DNA from 3 places in the Paenibacillus paludis genome. Region 3 is predicted to be linked to each of the others. Evidence: predicted binding sites of a transcription regulator. Region 3 holds the regulator's gene; each other region holds the start of a gene.
The links. Region 3 encodes LexA, which represses DNA repair genes until DNA is damaged. Its sites were predicted from a motif close to CGAACATATGTTCG; they were not measured.

Region 1 (7,154 bases), on a different contig from region 3:
GGCAAAGGCGAAGGGAGGGGAATTCCCTCCCTCCTGTCATCAAATAAAAAACGGGAGTAAGAACAAAGCAGTAATGGCGCCAAAAGGGATCCGTCTCTGGATAAAGCGGCGTCTGGGGAAAAAACCTGGATGGAAACCGAATTGTCTGTAGGTAGAGTTTTGCGCGGGCATACCCTGAAACATCTCGTTTGTGGGAATAGCAAGAGTAACGAAATCCTGGTCTACATGGGCAATAAACCCATCATGAGACTGACCATCCGTAGTAGTTACACCAACGTACTTATTCATGCAACTCCAAGCGACTTGTTGATAATTATTTGCTTCCATAAAATAATACCTCCTCAGATAAATACATCCTGACAACAGTCTATGGACTATAACCTACATTGTTGACGGCGAATGCCCATTAATTATTATTTGATGTATTACATTCTTAAGGAGGGAATGTTCATTGATTTTCTTCTTTGAAATTAACGATAATGTCACTCAATTGTTTAGGGTTTACAACCTTATGAGAGAACTCTACCGACCCATCCGCACCAATAATTCCATATTCTCCTTCATCATAAGGGAATATTCTATCTTCAAAGTAGATGAGCCTGGACGTTAATTTTGGTTGCTCCCCCCAGAGGGTATCTATGCCTGTACCCAAAAATTTGGCCAAAGGACTAGATGAGTTTTCCTGAGTCTTAGCCGACATCTGACCTTCCCAAACAAGGCTCATGTATCCATTCTTCAACTCGTAATAATAAATGCTATCGCTGTGTAGGAAATACCACTTAGAATAGTCATTTTCAGTGTAAATAAAACTAGTCATAGGGCCTTCCGGATGCACAGTGGAATAGTAAAATTGAACCCGCGGCAAACCAATGACGGCTAACCTTGCTTTAGCCAGATCGCCGCTGTTCAATTCTTTCTGAATCTCCGGATTTGGAGAAATAATCACAATACCGTTATTCTTCGAATCCCAATGAACAAGCGTTCCGAAACTTCCGCTCATGAACCGTAACGGGACATAAACGGTGTTTTTTTCAACAAAAGGCGGCGTATCTAATTCTAGTTTTTTCTCATTTATCCTCGCAGCACCGCTGCCGACGGCAAGGCTCAATGTGTCCGAAGTATGCGGGTCAACAACCAAAACCGTTTTGGATCTGCTGTTCCAGGTCACCTTATAACCCAAAGACTGCGCAGTGCGAATAGGAACATAACTCACGTTCTTCCTGACCAAAGGAGAAGGTAACTCATCCTGTACCGCCCCGTTTACATTTAGTTTTAGGGGGTTAGCAGCATTCGCTGTACCGCCGATTGAAAAGATAAACAATACAGTAAAAAACAAAAATAATGTTTTTTTCAAGTTGATCCATCCTTTTCTTTTTTTAGTTAGACTTGCTGATTTGGAAAAAGTTGCAGCACCAAGTGAAGCCGGGGCCTTAACCTTGGAGTAGGCAGCCAGCCATCTAACATTTCTTCTACCGTCGAGAGGAACTTTACAAAACCTTATTGAACCTTATAATGAGTAGTGAAGCGCCGCAAAGATCATACAGAACCTAATTGAACCTTACAGATAGGTGTGGGTTACGCTCATAATGCTTAAGCCGGGGGCAATTTCCTTCACCAGCATCTCAAAAAAACTATATGCGGCGCGGTTTTCCGGATTCCCGGTGGGCTGCGCCTTTCCTTTGTTGCAGAGAGGGGGCAGAATGTTATGCGATGCCTGACTATACGGCAGCCTTGGGCGACGCTCGTTGCTCTTGGTGAAAAATCATTCGAGACCCGTTCCTGGAGAACGGCTTACCGGGGTGAAATCGCCATTCATGCCGGTTTGAAGATTGATAAGGCAGTATGCTTACGGGAGCCTTTCCGATCGGTGCTCGCCCGTCATGGTCTTACAGCGGACAATTTGCCTGCCGGAGCGATTGTAGCGACAGGATCGCTGATAAACTGTTATGAAGTTACAGCTGGTATGGCTGAAGAAGGCTGGCCCTACGGCAGCGAATATATCTTTGGAGATTATAGGGAGGGACGGTTTGCCTGGGAACTGACGGGGGTCACTCCGCTTGAGGACAACATTCCGGCCAAAGGCCGACTGGGCTTCTGGGAGCATCCTGTTCTGCAAAGAAAGCGGTGAAGCGCTTATGGAATTTCAGACCGGCAAGTCTAACTGGATAGACGGAAAATGTTATGACAGTACCGGCGGTTCGGTGAAATATAGGTATGAATGGGATGCTGTCCGGGTATCTTTTTAAATATAGGGCTTTGTGTATCTTATCTCTGCCGGAGCCAATCAGGTGTTCAGGAAGGAGCGTATGCATAGGAAATGGGCAGTCTTCTTATTGCGTGGCTTTGCATGTTATGTTTATTTCTTACGTTTAAGGATAAGGTAAGCCGGAGAATTCTATATCCCGTGGCGCTGGTAGTTATTTTCGGCACATTGGGTTATTGGAAGGTTTTAATGTAATCTATAGCGGGTACTTTACAGGTCTTGCCGACTCCCATGGCGAGGCCTGTTTTTATTCTTCAACGCACCAAAGGCTATAGGCTTGCTTGAGGGCCGGATTTGTTTTTGTACTGTTCCTCATAGCTGTGGTAGCCGGAGATATCGAGTCCCAGGTATTTGCGCATATGGATAGCGGCCTGTGCAGCGATGACGTCATCCAGCAGCAGCATCCGTTCATGATATCCCCGGCATATAAATTTGGCCTCGATGCCGACCTGGAGCCGCTGCTGTTCATAGACCTTAACTCCGCGTTTCCTCATTTCGGCGCGCACATCCCTCAGATCGGCAGTAGCCGCATTCGCAGCAGTACGGAGAACATCCATGTATGGGGCGGGGGTCCGCAGTTGTGTCGACATAATGGCTGAATCCCGTTCAAAGGCTGATAAAATCAGCGGAAGCAATATATAGGATTTGACCAGTGTATTATCGTTACTCTCCGCTCTATGCATAAATTCAATCACCTCTAATAAGAACGTATATTCGTATTTTAACCGATTATTCAAAAATTAATCAATGGAATTTCTAAACAACTGAAACAATGTGACATAATTCACAAAATAATTATAAGAATTATTTTATATTAAAATTGAAATAATAAATATTGAAAAATAAAGCTCATTGATAAGGAGAATTGTGATGAATTATGAGGGAAGTCTCCGCCGCGGGTTGTTGTTCGGGTTGTTTCTAAGTGTTCCACTATGGATGTCCATGATCGGCTGGGTTCAGCTGTTATAAAATATACAAATTCTAAGTCCGGCTGTTGCCCGCTGACTTGTGTAAAATTGACAATGACTAAAAACTGCTGCCAAGAGCTGGCGACAGTTTTTTTGCCGTTTCGACATAAGTTGAAAAGTGGTTCGAATATACTAATTTTTAATATTGAAAATTTGTTTTATATGATCGGTAAATACAACGAAACCCTTATGTGATGCGGGATTGAGGACTTTTTAAGAGAATCTATCAAAAAAAATAAGGAATAGATTGACAAACGGAGGGGTGAAGAGATAGACTGATTCTAGTCCGAAAGTAACAAAAGTCATAGACTACATAGAATACAACTGTTACCAACTTCTCATGTATAATCGCAAACCGTTCGAAAGAGCGGGACGCAAAGTCAGGAATCTACAGCACTCTAAAGGTGCCATGATCGTCCGGCCGCCATGAAGCTAACCCTTCTTGGCGGTCTTTTTGTTGTTACGGGCTAATCTGTGCATTCATAGAATAGTTACATAGGAGGTGCATATCGTTGTTGAAGAAAAAATCATTAGCCTTGATTCTGACGGGGATTTTAACCATCGGCAATATGCTTCATCCGGGGATCAATGCAGAGGCGGCGGCAAGTATGCCGTACACCCCAACACCGGTGCTGGGAGTCGCCGGGAATTTCAATGCCTTTATCTTTGGAGATTTCTCGCAAAGCAATGACCAGATTCACGGACGGCTTGCTGCTGCAGGGAATATTACTCTTCAGGGATATGGAGTATCCAAGGATGCTGTGGGCGGAGATGTGCTTATCGCCGGCAAAGACATCGACTTTTCAAATGGAACAGTTTATGGCACCTCTGTGTATGGAGGCAGCATGAAAAGTTCAGGAGCTGATCTTAAAGGAGGTACGCGGCAGGACCATCCGATCGATTTTCAAGCTGAGGAGCAATTTTTGATTCAGCGTTCGAGTGAACTCGCTGCTCTGAAACAAACGCAGCCCTTTGTCAGAGATGGAGGGGAAATGACGATTAACGCTCCGGATTCCTTTAATGTCATTCATTTGACTGCTGCGGATTTGGCGGTTACCAACGGTCTCCAGTTCAACATTGCAGGAAATGCCACGGTAATTATCAATGTAAGCGGGAATAAGGTCGTCATTCCGGATTTTCAAATGTGGAACGGCAAACCTCACAATGTGCTGTTCAACTTCTACGAAGCTTCTTCTGTAGCAAATGGCAACACAACCATTGAAGGCACCATGTTAGCGCCTCATGCCTTTGTGGCATTCAGCCGAGCTGAGCTGCATGGTACCCTTATTGCAAAAGGATTCAGCGGTTATATTCAGATGCATCATCATACCTTTGAGGGAACGGTGCCGCCAGTCGGGCCGACACCAACACCGACACCAACACCAACACCGACGCCGATACCGACGGCGACACCGACACCAACGCCGATACCGACGGCGACGCCAACACCGACGCCGATACCGACACCAACACCAACACCAACGCCGATACCGACGCCAACACCGACGCCGATACCGACACCAACACCGACACCAACACCAACACCAACACCAACACCAACACCGACGGCGACGCCAACACCGACGGCGACGGCGACGGCGACACCGACACCAACGCCGATACCGACGGCGACGCCAACACCGACGCCGATACCGACACCAACACCAACACCAACGCCGATACCGACGCCAACACCGACGCCGATACCGACACCAACACCGACACCAACACCAACACCAACACCAACACCAACACCGACGGCGACGCCAACACCGACGGCGACGGCGACGGCGACACCGACACCAACGCCGATACCGACGGCGACGCCAACACCGACGCCGATACCGACACCAACACCAACACCAACGCCGATACCGACGCCAACACCGACGCCGATACCGACACCAACACCGACACCAACACCAACACCAACACCAACACCAACACCGACGGCGACGCCAACACCGACGGCGACGGCGACGGCGACACCGACACCAACGCCGATACCGACGGCGACGCCAACACCGACGCCGATACCGACACCAACACCAACACCAACGCCGATACCGACGCCAACACCGACGCCGATACCGACACCAACACCGACACCAACACCAACACCAACACCAACACCAACACCGACGGCGACGCCAACACCGACGGCGACGGCGACGGCGACACCGACACCAACGCCGATACCGACGGCGACACCGACACCAACGCCGATACCGACGGCGACGCCAACACCGACGCCGATACCGACGGCGACGCCAACACCGACGGCGACACCAACGCCGACACCGACACCAACGCCGACACCGACACCAACGGCGACGCCAACACCGACGTCGACGCCAACACCGACGGTGACACCGACAGCAACGCCAACGGCGACGCCGACGCCGACACCAACACCGGTGCCGACACCGGTGCCAACACCGACGGCGACGCCAACGCCAACGCCGGTACCAACGCCGACACCAACACCGACGGCGACACCGACGCCAACGCCAACGCCGGTACCAACGCCTACACCAACACCGACGGAGACACCAACGCCGGTACCAACGCCAACACCGACGGCGACACCGACACCAACGGCGACGGCAACGCCAACGCCGACACCAACAGCGACGGCGACACCAACGCCGACGCCAACACCGACGGCGACACCAACGCCAACACCGGTGCCGACACCAACGCCGACGGCGACACCGACACCAACAGCGACGGCGACACCAACGGCGACGGCGACACCGACGCCAACGCCGACGCCAACACCAACGCCAACACCGGTGCCGACGCCAACACCTACACCAACGCCAACGCCGGTACCGACACCAACACCAACACCAACACCAACACCAACAGTGACGCCGACACCAACAGCGACGCCGACACCAACACCGGTGCCGACACCAACACCAACAGCGACGCCGACACCAACAGCGACGCCGACACCAACGCCGACACCAACACCGGTGCCGACACCAACGCTAACACCGGTGCCGACACCAACGCCGACACCAACGCCAACACCGGTGCCGACACCGGTACCAACACCGGTACCAACGCCGTTGCCAACGGTAGAACCAACGCCAGCGCCGACGAGCGTAGCGCCAACAGTAGACCCGACGCCAGCACCGTCGAGTGTAGTGCCAACGGTTGACCCGACGCCAGCGCCGACGAGTGTAGCGCCAACGGTTGACCCAACGCCAGCGCCGACAAGTGTAGCGCCAACGGTAGACCCAACGCCAGCTCCGACGAGCGTAGCGCCAACGGTAGACCCGACACCAGCGCCGACGAGTGTAGCGCCAACGGTTGACCCGACGCCAGCGCCGACGAGTGTAGCGCCAACGGTTGACCCGACACCAACGCCGACACCAACGGTGATTGGTACGAATGACGATCAGGAGATTACGATTGATGAGGATCCGCTGCCTTTGGGCCCTGTGACCATATCTTCGCCTGTGCAGCCAACGCCGGAGACTACTCCAGCGACGGTCCCAGTACCTGCTTCGGTACCGGATGAAGAGATTATTCTTGATGAAGAAATTCCGCTGGGGCCAGTGGATCCAGCCGAGAGTCTGCCGCAGACGGGCGAAGCCAGCCCGGCACCTTATTATATTACCGGTCTCGCTATTGCCGGAGTAGGTCTGCTGCTGAGCAGAACGGCAAAAACCAGCAGACGAAAACGCTGAGGCTTTCATTGAATCACACTCGGGCCAATAGCAGTCTAGACGCCATGTTCTAAATATAACCAAGGCCGCTTTCGGGAGAGACAATCCCCGGAAGCGGCCTTTTTATAGGGTGTTTCCTACGTTTTCAGGGTTATTATACAACAATCGTTTAGATTTCAATCCATCTGTTATACGTACATTTCTCGCAGGCGAGGCTACCATGTTATACTATGCAGAAATCAT
Region 2 (7,154 bases), on a different contig from region 3:
CGCGATCTGATCCAGCAAATCGAGCACTGCATCCCATAGCTGGCTGTGTTCCCGCGCACGTTCCGGCTGTCCCAGCTCAAGCGCCTCTCTGCTCAGCTTCTCCAGCTTCCGGGCGGTATCCGACTCCCGGAGCAGCAGGTACACCGCTGTACATAGCTCCAGACCGCTGCGGCTCTTCTTGATTCTTTTCTCAAAAGCATACAGCGGACCGGTAATGCACTCCCGGCACCGCTCCATTTTCAGAAGCAGCTCCTCATCCACAATCCGGCTGCCTTCCAGCGAAAGACTGGGGATTCCCTTCCAGGAACGTCCGTCGGTCCAGCGGTATCCATGGATGCCGCAGGCCAGCACATAATTCTCCAGCGCGTCCATATCCTCGCGGGTAATACTGCCGTCAAGCGGAAGCAGAAGCTCGGTCTTCACACAGCGGAACACATCCTCATACCGCCAGCGGCGGCGCACTACATCAAGTGCAGACCGTACAAATTCCACCAGCGGATGATGCAGCTCATTAACTTTCTGGTCCAGGAAGAACGGGACGATATAGTCTTGAAACAACGGGGTAATCAGCTGCTCATAATCTGAAATGTTGCGCATGAATACAGCCATCTCGCCGTACTCCGCCCCTTCATCCCGGGCCAGCCTGATCATTTCACGCAGCGCGCCCTCGACCTCTGTTCTATGCGAGACTGCAGCGCTGATCGTGATGGCTTCCGCAGCCTGCCCGATATCGCCGCTCCAGCGGCTGCGGCGGTGAAATCCGCGCTCCAGGTGGGCCAAGGCCGGACTTCCGGCGAAACGCGGAAGCACAGGCGGCGCCAGCAGCTCGTCCCAGACCTCAAGGCCCAGCTCTTCGGCCATCCCGCGCAGCTTGATATACGTAACTGCGGAGGGGTGAAACAACTCCAGTTCATGCGGCTGCAGCCCCGTTGGATAAATCCGGTCAAGCGTAAGGGCCACTGTCACCCTTGATGCATGCTGCATCAGCTCGCGCAGCACCATAAATTCCTGCGGGGTAAAACCATGGAACCCGTCTACCCAGATCTCGGCTTCTCTTATGTAAGAGGAATCCGCAATATGCTCCGCCAGTTCAGCCAGCCGGTCTTCCTGATCTATATACAGCTGTGACATTTCCTGCTCCAACTCGCTGAATACGATATGCAGATCATCCAGCTTGCCGGCCAGAATCGGACTGCTTCCTATGGCCTCGCGCATTCTTGCCAGCTGTCCTTCCAGATCGGAAGCACCCAGGCAGCAACGTTTCAGCTCGGTATGCAGTGCGCTGAGCCGTTCCACAAAGCCCGGTCTGTCGCTTGAAGCGCCGAACAGCTTCAGTTCTTCCTTGCGGCGGTTGATGATCTTGTATATCAGCATTTTTTTGCCTTCTTCGCTGATGGGCAGACTGGCGCTGCCCCCGGTCTCCTGCTTCACCCGGAATGCAAGCCGCGAGAAGCTCAAGGTCTGGGCCCGGATGCTGCCATTCACGCTGCCTGCTGCCAGCAGGCCTCTCTCCGCCCCGAACGAGCCCTGCTCCGGAACAAGTACAATGATCGGTGCGCCCAGCGGCTCAGACTCCAGCTTTGAGGATACCGTTTCCCATATTCTTGTTGTCTTGCCGCTGCCCGAGCGGCCTATCAAAAAGTTTACCGTCATTGCAGTAGACTCCTTCCGTGGCCAAATCTATGAATACAACCGGTATCAAATTTCTAAACCCAGTTGATGAATCCGTCCCAACATTATAGCATATCTCTTCCAAACGGAACATACGTTTGCCATTGTTTTCAAGTTTCAGCGGATGGATATCCGCATGTACAGCACAAAGAGACTGCCGCGTTTTTAAGCTGCGGCAGTCTCTTGATCATTCACGGTAATATTCACAAATAAGCATGGTCCAGCTTCACTTCCTGCTGCCCTCCCCTTTCTTCATCTGCAGCAGTTCCAGCCACCGGGCCGCCTCTTCTTCAGAAGAGAACGCCAGAATGATTATCAATGAAAAACGAAAAAAAGAGCCTCTTTACAGAGACTCCCGCAGAGCCGGCCTAGGGGCCAGGTTCGTTATTTCTTGCTGCGCACTTCGAAAATGGCAAATTTCAGATAATGCCCTTCGTCAACACCGAGAATTTGCGGGTGGTCTTTCCCCGCGGCCCGCCATTCAATCAGTCTCAGGACCTTACCGGCATCCTTCGCTGCTTCAGCAATGGTATCCAGGAACAGTTGCGGCTGCATGTGGTAGGAGCAGCTTGCCGTCACCAAATAACCGCCCTCATTGACCAGCTTCATGCCGTGCAGGTTAATATCCTTGTAACCACGGCAGGCACCGGCAACAGCGCTTTTGGTTTTGGCAAACGCCGGCGGATCCAGAATGACGACATCCCATGTGCGTCCGCCGCCAGCGGTCATCGGCTTCGCCGTATCGGCCTTAGCCGCTGGCTTGGCTCCTGTCTTAGCCTCTCCTGCACCGGTTGCCCGCTCCGTCCGCTCTTCCAGCCCTTTAACCTGATTGCGCAGAAAAGCAAAAGCATCATCCACCACAAATTCCACACGGTCTGTGAATCCGTTCAGTTCCACATTGGCCTTGGCGCTTTCGATCGCGTGGGCGGATACGTCGAGGCAGGTAACCTTTTTGGCTCCGTATTTGCAGGCATGCAGTGTGAAGCTGCCCGTATGCGCGAAGCATTCCAGCACTGTCGCACCGTCCCAATACGGGAAAGTAACCGGCTTGCCGCTTTTGTTCACCGGCAGGGTCTGAACCAGACCTTCATCCGTCTCGATCTCCTGCAGCGTAATTCCGCTGCGGCCGCCCCAGCCTTTGATCAGCGGAGCGATGGAAGCTCTATTCTCCCGCTGGTCGAAAAAGTAGCCCGTCTTCTGGCCTTGCTCGATGTCCACGATTACCTTCAGACCGTTCTCGCTTACAGTAATGTGGCGCGGACATTCCCCGTAGAGCACTCCGGTTCTTTGCTCCAAACCCTCCAGCTCCCGGACACTAACATCACTGCGCTCATAAATCCCGCGTGGATTCATCACTTGCACCAGTGCCTCCACAATCTCGGCGCGGTGCAGATCCATGCCCAGCGTCAAGAGCTGAACGACAAGAATCTCGCCGAAACGGTCAACAATCAGGCCGGGCAGAAAATCAGCTTCGCCGTACACAAGCCGGTACGCGTCTGCTCCCGGCAGAAAACGTTCCCGATGCTGCAGGCAGCTTGAGAACCGTTCCGCGAAAAAGGCCGTATCCATGACGGCCAGCGGACTCTGGGAGAGAATTCTCACCCGGATTTGCGAAGCCGGATTATAATAACCTGCACCCAAAAAACGCCCCTGGTGATTTAGCACATCCACCAATCCGCCTGCCTGCGGATCTCCATCCACCGAGGCCACCTCGCTGGCGTAGACCCACGGATGACCCTGCTCCAGTCTTTTCTTGCGGTTTCGTTCCAGAATAACCGATGCCAATGACTTCAACTCCCTGTTCGTGTTAATGATTTCATACATGTCCACTGCAATGCTTTCATATATTGGTGTACAACCCCCGTTCAAAGGAGCCTGTCCTTATGATCCGTGACCTGCTGTTCCCTATTATATATGGTCTAGTTATCTTTCTTGCCGGCATGAAGCTTATGGAAGCCGCGCTGTCGCGGCTTGCTGGACCCCTGCTATCCCGAGGCCTGCATAAGGCCACATCTACGCCAGTAAAAGGCCTCATAGCCAGCAGCCTGCTGTCGGCACTGCTGCAGAGCAGTACTGCCGTCACGGTGCTGACCATCGGCATGGTTAATGCCGGCCTGCTTACGTATGCCCGGACCCTGGGCATCATTCTCGGCAGCAACATTGGCACCTGCTTAACCACCGAGCTGATTGGACTGCAGATCAGCACGATGGCCACGCCGCTGCTGGCTGCCTCGCTCTGCGTCTGGGCCGTGGCAGTCATGATCGGCGAACTGCCGCCCTACTCCTGGCGGGCAGCGGGAGCCTGCCGTAAATTCTCCGGGCCGCTTCAGTTCATCAGCCTCGCGGTGGCCGGCTTCGCGCTTGTCCTGTGGGGCATCGCCGTCATGCAGTCGATCAGCCCCGCGCTGCAAGCCAGCGGACTGTTCCACTGGTTTCTTGGCCATGCTGCCACAAGCGCTCTCTGGGGGCTTGCCGCCGGAGCCTGTCTGACCGCAATGCTGCACAGCAGCGCGGCGGTCATCGGGATGGCGATGGGCCTGGCTTCCACCGGCGTGATGCCGCCGGAGCTGGGCATCGCCATCGTGCTTGGCGCAAATGTCGGCACCTGTGTCACCGCCGTAATTGCCGCAATCGGCGGCTCGCCTTCCGGGGTATTCGTCGCCTGGTCGCATGTGGCGCTCAACGTCGGTGGCGCACTGCTGTTCCTGCCCTTTATAGGGCCGCTGCAGAGCCTCGCCGCCTGGATCGGCGGCGGTCCCGCCGCACAGCTCGCCCATGCCCAGACGATCTTCAATGTGGTCTGCTCGCTGTTGGCTCTCCCGTTGTGCTACCTTCCTTTATGGTCCAGGCTGGAAAGCCGGCTCCAGCCGTGAGAACATGCGCATGGCCGATCGGGCTATCCCCGGACGCATGCGCTATCGCTGTACTATTATACTTCAATTGAGCCTTTTCATCTAATGAAAAGACGAAATGTCGAGCGCACCAGAAAAAAAAGAACTGCAAAGTGCCCCAAGGCGGCATTGCAGTTCTTTGGTCTTTCTTTGATTTTGCATACAGCAGTTTGTTGCTGCTACTTGACTATAACCGAAATTGTCACGGTCTTGTTATTGTATTTGCCTTTGAAAGAAGTGCTTCCCTTGGCCAGCGCTGTGATGCTGCCTGAGGAGAGCTTGGCTACAGACGGCTTCGAGTTGGTCCAGGTTATCAGACCAGTCACGTCTGCCGTTTTACCAGTATCATACAAGGCGGTTACCACAACGGTCTGTTTGCCTCCCGGAGCCATCTTCAGGCGTGATTCATTCACTGTCAGCTTGGTCAGCTTGGGAATCACGTTGACCTTGAGGCTGACGTTAATACCCTGATAAGATCCCGTTAACGTAGTTGTGCCTTCAGCCACGGCCTTCACGGAAGCGCCCTTGACAGTCGCTGCTGCCGGATTGGAGGATTCCCAATTAATCGTATTCGAGAAGTTGGCTGTTTTTCCGTTGGAGTAATAAGCTGTTACTTTTACCGATTTGGAGGCTTTAATGTTCATCTCCAGCGATGCCGGCTCAACTTCAAGCTTGGTAATCTTTTGCTCAATGGTCACCGGAATGGTGATTGTCTTGTTGGCATAGGTCCCTTTTAGGCTTGCACTGCCCTTTACCAATCCTCTGACCGTTTTTCCGCTTGTGCCTGATTTGATCACGGCATTCGTGCCCGTAATCTCCCAAGTAATCTTGTCGGAGGTCTCACGCTCATCGCCGTTTTCCATAACTACTTTAACTGAAGGCATAGCCTTCTCTTCGCCAGTAACAACCACCAGGTTGTCCTCAGGCCCGATCAGCACCAGCACTTTATCCAGAACAGTAAGCTTATATTCAACGCTCTTGTTGCGGATGTCCGCTTTTGAGGCACTGACGTTGCTTTCTTTAATTTTACCGATCAGTGTAACTGTACCGGCTGCTTTACCTTCAATCTTGCCATCCTTGATGGTAGCAACTTCTGCATTGTCAGAAGTCCACTCTATCTCCTGGCTCAGTTCAAGTTTGGTACCGTCGAGCTTGGTGCCATTTACCTTAGGCAAGCTTAAAGTGTCACCTTTGAACATTTCCTTTTCGGACTTTTCATTCTCTGCTTTCTCAACCTCTATGGCCGTGATGGTCGGAAGCACTTTCAGCTTAATCTCTCTGCTGACACCTTTATACTCCGCTTTGATAGTAGAGTCGCCCACACCCTTAGCCGTAATGTCCGCAGCGTCTGCTTCGGATTTGGCTGTGGCTACCAGTTGATCACTGGATGTCCAGGTGGCGTTCTGGGATACATTCAGCGTAGAGTTGGCAGCATCTCTGACCTCAGCCTTCACATCCAGCACTTCACCCATGAACAGCTTCTGTTCCTTGGAAGGCGTCAATAGAATCGCTTCATACGACGAGCGGACGTATACGTCTACGGAAGCTTTCACACCCAGATAAGCAATCGTGATTACAGTCTTACCCGTAGCCAGAACCTTGAGTTCTCCGTTCTTGACGGTAGCTACAGCAGTATTTGAAGAACTCCAGTCGCCTTTAGCCGTCACGTCCTCAGACTCCGCTTGGGTAGCGGCTTTGGTAGTTGCCGTCAGCTTAATCGCGCTATCCCCCATAAGGGTCTCGACATCCTTCACAACCTTATCATTCTGTTTGATGTCGATGTCGGTAAAAGCCATTTCAACTTCTGTCTTATATGTAGCCGTCAGGCCTTTGTATTTCGCAGTGATCGTTACCTTACCTTCTTTAAGAAGGTTGACTTTACCGTCCGATATCGTCAATACATTGGTGTCAGAGCTGGACCATTCAACATCTTTCGTAACATCAGTCGCTTCGGTGATGGACTTTCCTCCGAGTACCTTAGCTTTGATAGTCCGCTTCTCTTCACTGTCTCCCAGCTTATAGTTGCCTTCTTTATGCTCAATCTTCAAATCCTTGAATGGATGAGTCACAGAAACTTCAATCGTAGTAAGCATGCTATTATAAGTAGCTGTAATAATAGCCGTGCCACTGTCAAACGGCGTCAAAAGGCCGTTTACAACCTTTACAGCAGTGGTATTGGAAGAATTCCAGGTCACCGCACCCGTTACATCTCTCTTGGAAGAAGAACCTTCTACATTGGCGAACACCTTCAATTGCTTCGGTGTCTGGCCGACTACGATATCCAATTTGGCCGAACTCTCAAACTCAATCGAGTTGATATCTCCCTTTTCTGCAAAGACACTTACCGGAAATACTACGGTAGCCAGCAGCGCTATGATGAGAAGCAACTTCGTCATTTTCCTGTTCACAGTCATCATTTCTCTCCTTCATTGTGATGTTGTTCTGGGAGGGTACATTCCCACACTCTTCCACTACTATCGACATTTAGCACTGAAGACTTTAACTTTTCTTGAAATCAGGGGTCTTAAAAGCCCAATTAGGGACTTTATAACCAGTGTTTCCCATATGTTCCAGTACCAGCGCCTCATGTTG
Region 3 (7,154 bases):
CAGGCCGATCGCATCGGCCTTCTCCCGGCGGAAAGCTTCAATGATATTTTCAGGTGGTACTTTTATACCCAGATTAACGATCTGGTAACCATTGTTGGAGAGAATGATCTCCACAAGGTTCTTACCGATATCATGGACATCCCCTTTGACGGTGGCCAGCATAATCTTGCCTTTCACCGATGTCTCGTCCTTCTGCATAAACTGCTCCAGATGGCCGACAGAAGCCTTCATCACTTCAGCGCTTTGCAGCACTTCAGCGACAATCAGCTCATTGTTGTTAAATAACCGGCCCACCTCGGACATTCCAGCCATAAGCGGCCCGTTGATGATTTCCAGCGGACCACTTTTGGTCAGCGCTTCGTTAAGGTCAGGTATCAGCCCTTCCTTCGTTCCTTCAACCACATAGGATGCGAGCCGTTCCTCCAGCGAAAGATTGGAGATCTTCTCTTTCTTCTCAACCTTTTTCTCACGGAACGCAGCAACGAAGGCAGACAGAGTCTCATCATTCGTATTGTAAATCAGCTGCTCAGCCAGATGGCGCTCTTCTTCCGGGATGGAAGCATAACGCTCTACCTTCTCCGTGTTCACGATGGCATAGTCCAGTCCGGCCTTCGTGCATTCATACAGGAAGACCGAGTTCAGCACCTCGCGGCCCGCTTCCGGCAGTCCAAAGGAAACGTTACTGATCCCCAGTATCGTATGCACGGAAGGCAGGGCTTCCTTAATCATGCGGATACCGTCGATGGTCTCCTTAGCAGAGCCGATATACTGCTCATCCCCTGTACCAACAGGGAACACGAGTGTATCAAATATCAGGTCCTCTGCCGCCAGCCCATATTTGTTCACCAGCAGATCATAGGAGCGTTTGGCAACCTCCAGCTTGTCTTCCGCTTTAATGGCCTGTCCGGATTCATCAATCGTGCCTACGACAATCGCAGCCCCGTATTTATGAATCAGCGGTGTAACCAGTTCGAATTTTTCTTCACCATCTTCAAGGTTAATGGAGTTAATAATCGCTTTACCCTGGCAATATTGCAGCGCCAGATCAATAACCTTGGGATCGGTTGTATCGATCATCAATGGAACCTTCACCTTTTTGACTACCAGCTCCAGAAACAGCTTGATGTCCTCGATCTCATCGCGGTCCGGATCCTGTACGCAGACGTCAATGACCTGAGCTCCACTCTTGACCTGTGCCCGGGCAATCTCCGAGGCTTCCTCGTATTTCCCTTCCACGATCAGCCGCTTGAATTTCCGCGAGCCGAGTACATTCGTACGCTCACCTACCATATAAGGACGGTTGTCACTCTCAACGTAAACAGGCTCAATGCCTGACAATGCCGGCGGATGACTTCCCTCCAGCTGGCGCGGCGGATAAGCCGCTAGTGTCTCTGCCATCGCCCGGATATGATCCGGTGTCGTTCCGCAGCACCCGCCGGCAATATTCAGCCAGCCCTTCTCGGCAAAACCTGCCAGCTTGCGGGCAAGCGAATCCGGTGACTCATGATAGTTCCCGTTCTCATCCGGTAACCCGGCATTGGGATAGCAGCTAACTGCTGCCGAAGAAATTGCCGAGAGCGACCGGATATGATCGCGCATAAACTCGGGTCCGGTTGCACAGTTCAGCCCGATGGAGATCGGCTTCAGATGCTCCAGCGAGATATAGAACGCCTCAATATTCTGTCCAGCGAGCGTCGTGCCCATCGGTTCGATAGTACCCGAGATCATGACTGGCAAAGTGATGCCTGCCTTCTCAAAGGCGTTGCGGATGCCGATGCTTCCGGCTTTCACATTCAAAGTATCCTGGGAAGTTTCCAGCAGCAGGGCATCCACTTTGCCGTCAATCAGCGCTATAGCCTGCTCCTCGTAGCTATCCACCAGCTCTTGGAATGTTACGCCTCCGGTGACCGAAAGCGTTTTTGTTGTCGGGCCCATTGCCCCGATTACGTAACGCGGGTGATCGGGCGTCTCAATCTTGTCAACAGCATTTCTGGCCAGCCTCGCAGCTTCCAGGTTAATCTCCCGGGCCCGCTGAGGGATATCGTATTCGGCAAGCACAACCGAGGTTGCGCCGAAGGTATTCGTCTCGATCAGATCTGCGCCTGCTTCAAGATATTGTTCATGAATAGTCTGTATAACCTCCGGACGGGTGAGCACAAGCATCTCATTACAGCCATCCAGCTCATCCCCGCCAAAATCTTCACCGGTAAGTGGCACCTGTTGAATCATCGTGCCCATTGCTCCGTCTAAAATCAGTATCCGCTGCTGCAAGCTTTCAGCAAGTGTGTATTTAGCCACTTCATATCCCCCCAGTAAAACATTAGAGTAAGTTTAGCAGAATAAAGCGGAATCGAAAAGCCTTCCTTTCCACTCTGCATAATAGTTTTTCTTTATAGCCAGCCTCTATCTCTATTTCATTATGGCTGCACTGTAATTTCTTTAGTCGGCATAGAGTGCTGTGTTCTAGCTGTTACATGCGAAGTCACATCATAGTTGCCTTCCTTCATCAGGATCGCCTCAGCTTTATATGTACCGTTGCCGGAGAGCTTGCCTTCAAGCTCCTGCTTGTCTTCTTCATTATTTTTATTCACAATCTCAAAAAGCACCGCCTTCGCATCATCCACAGCTTCACTGCCCTGGGTAACCACAGCCTCGAAAACTACCTTTTGATTTACCGACACGTCCCCCGGATTCCAGCTCAGCTCGACGTGAATCGGTTCCATAGAGTGCTCTGATCCGTCATGCATATGGCTTGATTCTCCATTATTACCTGAACAGCTTACAATCATTGACATCGCCGCAATCGTAAAAAGAGCAATCAGCTTCTTGGGTTTCATCATCCGGAGTCCTCCCGACCAGGGTAGAATTTATAATGATATTTCCAGCTTGCGGTTGCATTCTTTTACTATTATACACAACATATTCGCAATTTTAGAAGATTGCTTAAACTTTCACGCCTTTTTCGTGAAGTTAGTCATATACAGATGGATTCTCTCCCTATAATAATTGACCAACCTCTTGCTTTGAGCGCAAAAAAGCCAGCATCCCATTAGGGGATACCGGCTTTACAAAGGTTACACTATAGCGATTGTACCAGGGGGAGGAGCTCAGAGAGATGGCCGATTCTATAATCCGGCTGAATCTCAGGATTTGGTAATTTGTCAGTACGGTTAATCCAGACAGTAGTCAAGCCAGCGGCCAAGCCGCCCTTAATATCCGTCGTGAGTTTGTCGCCGACCATCATCCCTTGTTCAGGGGTTACATCTAGCAGCGAAAGAGCATGCAGGAAGATATCCTTGTCCGGCTTTCCTTTGCCAAAGCTGCCTGAGATGACTACATGATCAAAATAGGGGATAAGCTCAGGCACTCCGTCGAGCTTCTCCTGCTGCAGTGACGGGCAACCATTCGTGAGCAGCAGCAGCTTCACTTTACCACGGAGCGCATCAAGCACCTGTAACGTCTCTTCATACATGTAAGGCAGGCTACGGCGCTCGGCAGCAAACCTGTCTGCCAGCGTTTCGGCAAGCACCTCATCTTCGACACCGAGGGAGGCCAGACCACGCCGCCACGACTCTTTACGGTATACAGGAGCCAACTGTTGGAGCTTACGGAACTCCGGTTGTTCTCCAGCTGAGAAATTGGACCAAAGTGCTTCATAAGGATTAATCCCGATCATCTTTGTGAAAGGGAACGTCTCATAAGTCTCATAAAGATTCCTGGCTTCCCTGCGAACGGCAACTTCAAGCTCTTTAGGATCAATGGAGTCACCTGCAGCTTCACATGCATTGCGGAAGGCTTCTTCAACACTCCGTTCATCCCAGAGCAATGTATCGTCAAGATCAAATAGTACGGCGGTAATTGGCATTAGATTTCTCCCTCTCCCTATGCTGTTATATCTTCCTACTCGTGTACTACTTCGATGTTATTGGCTTTGCCGAACTCCTCCAGGCGTACACCCATGGCCTCAGTGTTATAACGGTTAATCAGCTTGGAGAAAATCCACTGTTTGCGCTTGCCCTTATATTTAAGCACAACCACTCCACGGGACAATGTGATCTTCTCAATATCTCCCGCCTGCAGCCAGCGTTCACGGTTATACTTAATCGTAGACACTCTGTTGCGCTCAACCTTCAGATACGGACGCCGGAAGAATAGAAGTGCCGCCAGCGCAAAGTAAAGAACGACGCCCAGCCAATTGGCAAGGATGCCGCTGCCTCTGGCCTCGTCGATCGAGCCTACCACCCAGAACATAATTCCAAGCAGCATTAGAACAACTGGAAATGCAATGTTACGGCCCTTAAAGATATCACTGTTTTTCGCAGCTGATTTTGACGAAGAAGCATAAATGGAATCCTTGCCCTGCTTCTTTCTTTGCTTGTTAACCTGCTGTGTGTTGCGTTGAACCATTCTTTCCCAAGAACGGGCCATGTCAGTTCCCCCTAGTCATCCTGTAATATCTATGAAAAAGACACACTGGACTAATGTTTGAGTCCCTTGTTGCCTTGTTCATGCTCATCATTATCCACGATTTCAATGGTGTCGAGCTGGGCCCGGAAGTTGCTGCGGATGTTGCCCAGATAAATCTCACGGAGCTTGGCCCGTTCAGCCAATTCCTCTTCACTCAGGCCGCCATTCTTCTGTTTGCGTGCCAGTTCATTGATGCGTGCGACCAATTCGTCAATATTCAATGCTTTCCCCTCCCCTATAAATTCATTCTAACTTTGCCATGAGAAAAAGAGCTTGTCAAGGTCTACCCCCTGAAAGCTCTTTACGTCAGTCTATACTGCTTATGATGAAGTTAATACACAGGCAATGTCAGTATATCTCCGGCCTGAATGTTCCCGTTCTTCAAACCGCTTGTTTTTTTAATTCCTTCTATATATACGACCGTCTTCATACCCGCTGGTTTGTTCTTAAGGGCGATACTCCAGAGCGTGTCTCCGCGTTCAACTACTACCCGCTTTTCCTGCTTCACTAATGATGCTGAACTTGCAAAAACATTACCAACAACTGTAAATCCGGATACAACAAGCATAAAGACCAGCACAAGCTTCACGAGATATTCTTTACGGCATAATCCTAAGATCGCTGCAAATAAAGCGGCGGCGGATTGTTTCATTTCATTCATATGATTAGAAGCAGATTGTCCTCTAGTAGATTCAACTTCACCGGCCTCTTCGTAGATGCTGCGGTATGTACTGTATTTTAACATTGTTATCGTCCTCCAAACACTCGTTCTTACTTTCGGAAATAATATAACACGAACATGTGTTTTGATCAATAGATTTTTTAGAACAATTGTTCGCTTTTTTTCCGTATCCATAAATGTGCCAGTTTCCAGCACCGGCTTTGCCTTTTCCCGCCATTTCCAAGCCGTTATTAGATACTAATATGGTAAAAAGCTACTATTTCCACTACTAATCTCAGATTGTTAGAACTTATGTTTGTACGAACGGAAGTTCTATGTTATAATTTTCCCAAACATACTATATGGGGTTGATTCCGATGTCAAAGATTTCGAGTCGTCAACTGGCGATCCTGGAATTTATACGTAACGAAGTCCGTAGCAAGGGTTATCCTCCGTCCGTCCGGGAAATCGGTGAAGCTGTAGGCTTGGCCTCAAGCTCCACAGTGCACGGCCATCTGGACCGGCTTGAGAAGAAAGGCCTTATCCGCCGCGACCCTACGAAACCGCGTGCAATTGAGCTGCTCGGCCAGGAAGATTCCGAGAATGTACATCAATTCGTACAGACGGTTACCCGTATTCCTGTCGTAGGTAAGGTCACCGCCGGGGTGCCGATTACCGCAACGGAGAATATCGAAGATTACTTCCCACTACCTTCCCACTATGTGGGGGACAACAAGGTATTTATGCTCTCCGTTCTCGGTGACAGCATGGTGGAAGCAGGCATTATGAATGGTGACTACGTAATCGTCCGCCAGCAGCAGACTGCTGACAATGGCGATATCGTCGTTGCCATGACTGAAGAAGACGAAGCTACCGTCAAGACATTCTACAAAGAACGTGACCACATTCGTCTACAGCCGGAGAATCCGGCTTATGAACCCCTCCGTCTTAACCGCGTTACGATTTTGGGACGAGTTATCGGTCTCTTCCGCGATATCCATTAATATTTTTGTTCATATTTAAGGGCTGCTTCGCTTTTTCAAGTGAAGCAGCCCTTTCCCCTTTTCAAATGGTCATTTTACTCATTGCGAACATTTGTTCTATTTATCTCATATAACATTTCCTTTGAACAGCAACAGCACTCCGCACATATTCTGATATCAAAGGAGTGCTGAACCTATGCCTAATTATCGGATTATTGTTGATCTGTCGCAGCGCATGCTATATTTGCTTGACAATAACATCGTTACCCGAGGGTTCCCTGTCGGTATTGGCACCATGCTTACCGTTTCACCGGCGGGAGAATACACTATCATTAACAAACAGCCCAAGCCTGGCGGACCCTTCGGTGCATTCTGGATGGGTCTATCCAAACCACATTACGGCATTCATGGAACGAATGACCCTTCTTCCATCGGACATATGGTCTCCCATGGCTGTATCCGCATGTACAATGAGGATGTGCTGGCCCTTGCAGCAATCGTGCCTATTGGAACACGGGTTACAATAAGGGAGTAACAGTATGGTGGTCAGACAAAAAGCAAAAACACCCAAAGGATCACAAAAAAATGATCGAGGGTGTTTTTCATTGTGCTTAATATTGGTCCTTCCTGTCTGCTGATTCATACCGGTCGCGTATTTCACGATTTTTAGCATATATGTACAAATCCAAGGCTATTATTCCTCTCCGGGCAAGTTTAACCAACAGTACGAATGCGTAAATACAAGCTACAACCGATATGAGCCACATCAATACGCTAAATACGCCAATTCCATTAATGAAAAAATTCCCTCGATGCACAGACAACTTTCACTCACTCCCCTCTATTCTTGAATATGAAAATACCCCACCGTTCTGGCAGGGTACAGTTATTTCGTCATCATACTGTTGTATGGAACAAATTGTATATGATCTTTATTTCAACAGCTTCGGCTTAGGCTCTATCGGAAAGGCTGGTTTGTTGTGTTTCGGCAGCCTCATCAGAAGAACCATGTCCAGGTCCCAGCAAATTCAGCACAATCACAC

Region 1: a site for LexA is predicted at 2,967-2,980, ahead of ACAN56_RS09905 (YhjD family protein). Genes of this name have one in related genera too.
Region 2: a site for LexA is predicted at 1,759-1,772, ahead of addB (helicase-exonuclease AddAB subunit AddB). Genes of this name have one in related genera too.

The regions. Positions count from the first base shown of each region.
Region 1 is NZ_JBGJZP010000004.1:243,155-250,308, forward strand. Features, by position in the region: gene ACAN56_RS09890 (phosphatidylinositol kinase) at 40-327, opposite strand; gene ACAN56_RS09895 (copper amine oxidase N-terminal domain-containing protein) at 449-1,354, opposite strand; gene ACAN56_RS09900 (ASCH domain-containing protein) at 1,706-2,128, shown strand; gene ACAN56_RS09905 (YhjD family protein) at 2,533-2,946, opposite strand; cyclic di-GMP riboswitch class I at 3,571-3,660, shown strand; gene ACAN56_RS09910 (collagen-binding domain-containing protein) at 3,744-6,932, shown strand.
Region 2 is NZ_JBGJZP010000006.1:169,634-176,787, reverse strand. Features, by position in the region: gene addB (helicase-exonuclease AddAB subunit AddB) at 1-1,653, opposite strand, end outside; gene ACAN56_RS13605 (class I SAM-dependent rRNA methyltransferase) at 2,056-3,456, opposite strand; gene ACAN56_RS13600 (Na/Pi cotransporter family protein) at 3,555-4,544, shown strand; gene ACAN56_RS13595 (hypothetical protein) at 4,742-6,976, opposite strand.
Region 3 is NZ_JBGJZP010000001.1:536,284-543,437, forward strand. Features, by position in the region: gene metH (methionine synthase) at 1-2,238, opposite strand, end outside; gene ACAN56_RS02335 (FixH family protein) at 2,418-2,840, opposite strand; gene ACAN56_RS02340 (HAD family hydrolase) at 3,080-3,865, opposite strand; gene ACAN56_RS02345 (hypothetical protein) at 3,901-4,428, opposite strand; gene ACAN56_RS02350 (DUF896 domain-containing protein) at 4,479-4,688, opposite strand; gene ACAN56_RS02355 (LysM peptidoglycan-binding domain-containing protein) at 4,799-5,212, opposite strand; gene lexA (transcriptional repressor LexA) at 5,506-6,132, shown strand; gene ACAN56_RS02365 (L,D-transpeptidase) at 6,308-6,646, shown strand; gene ACAN56_RS02370 (DMT family transporter) at 7,063-7,154, opposite strand, start outside.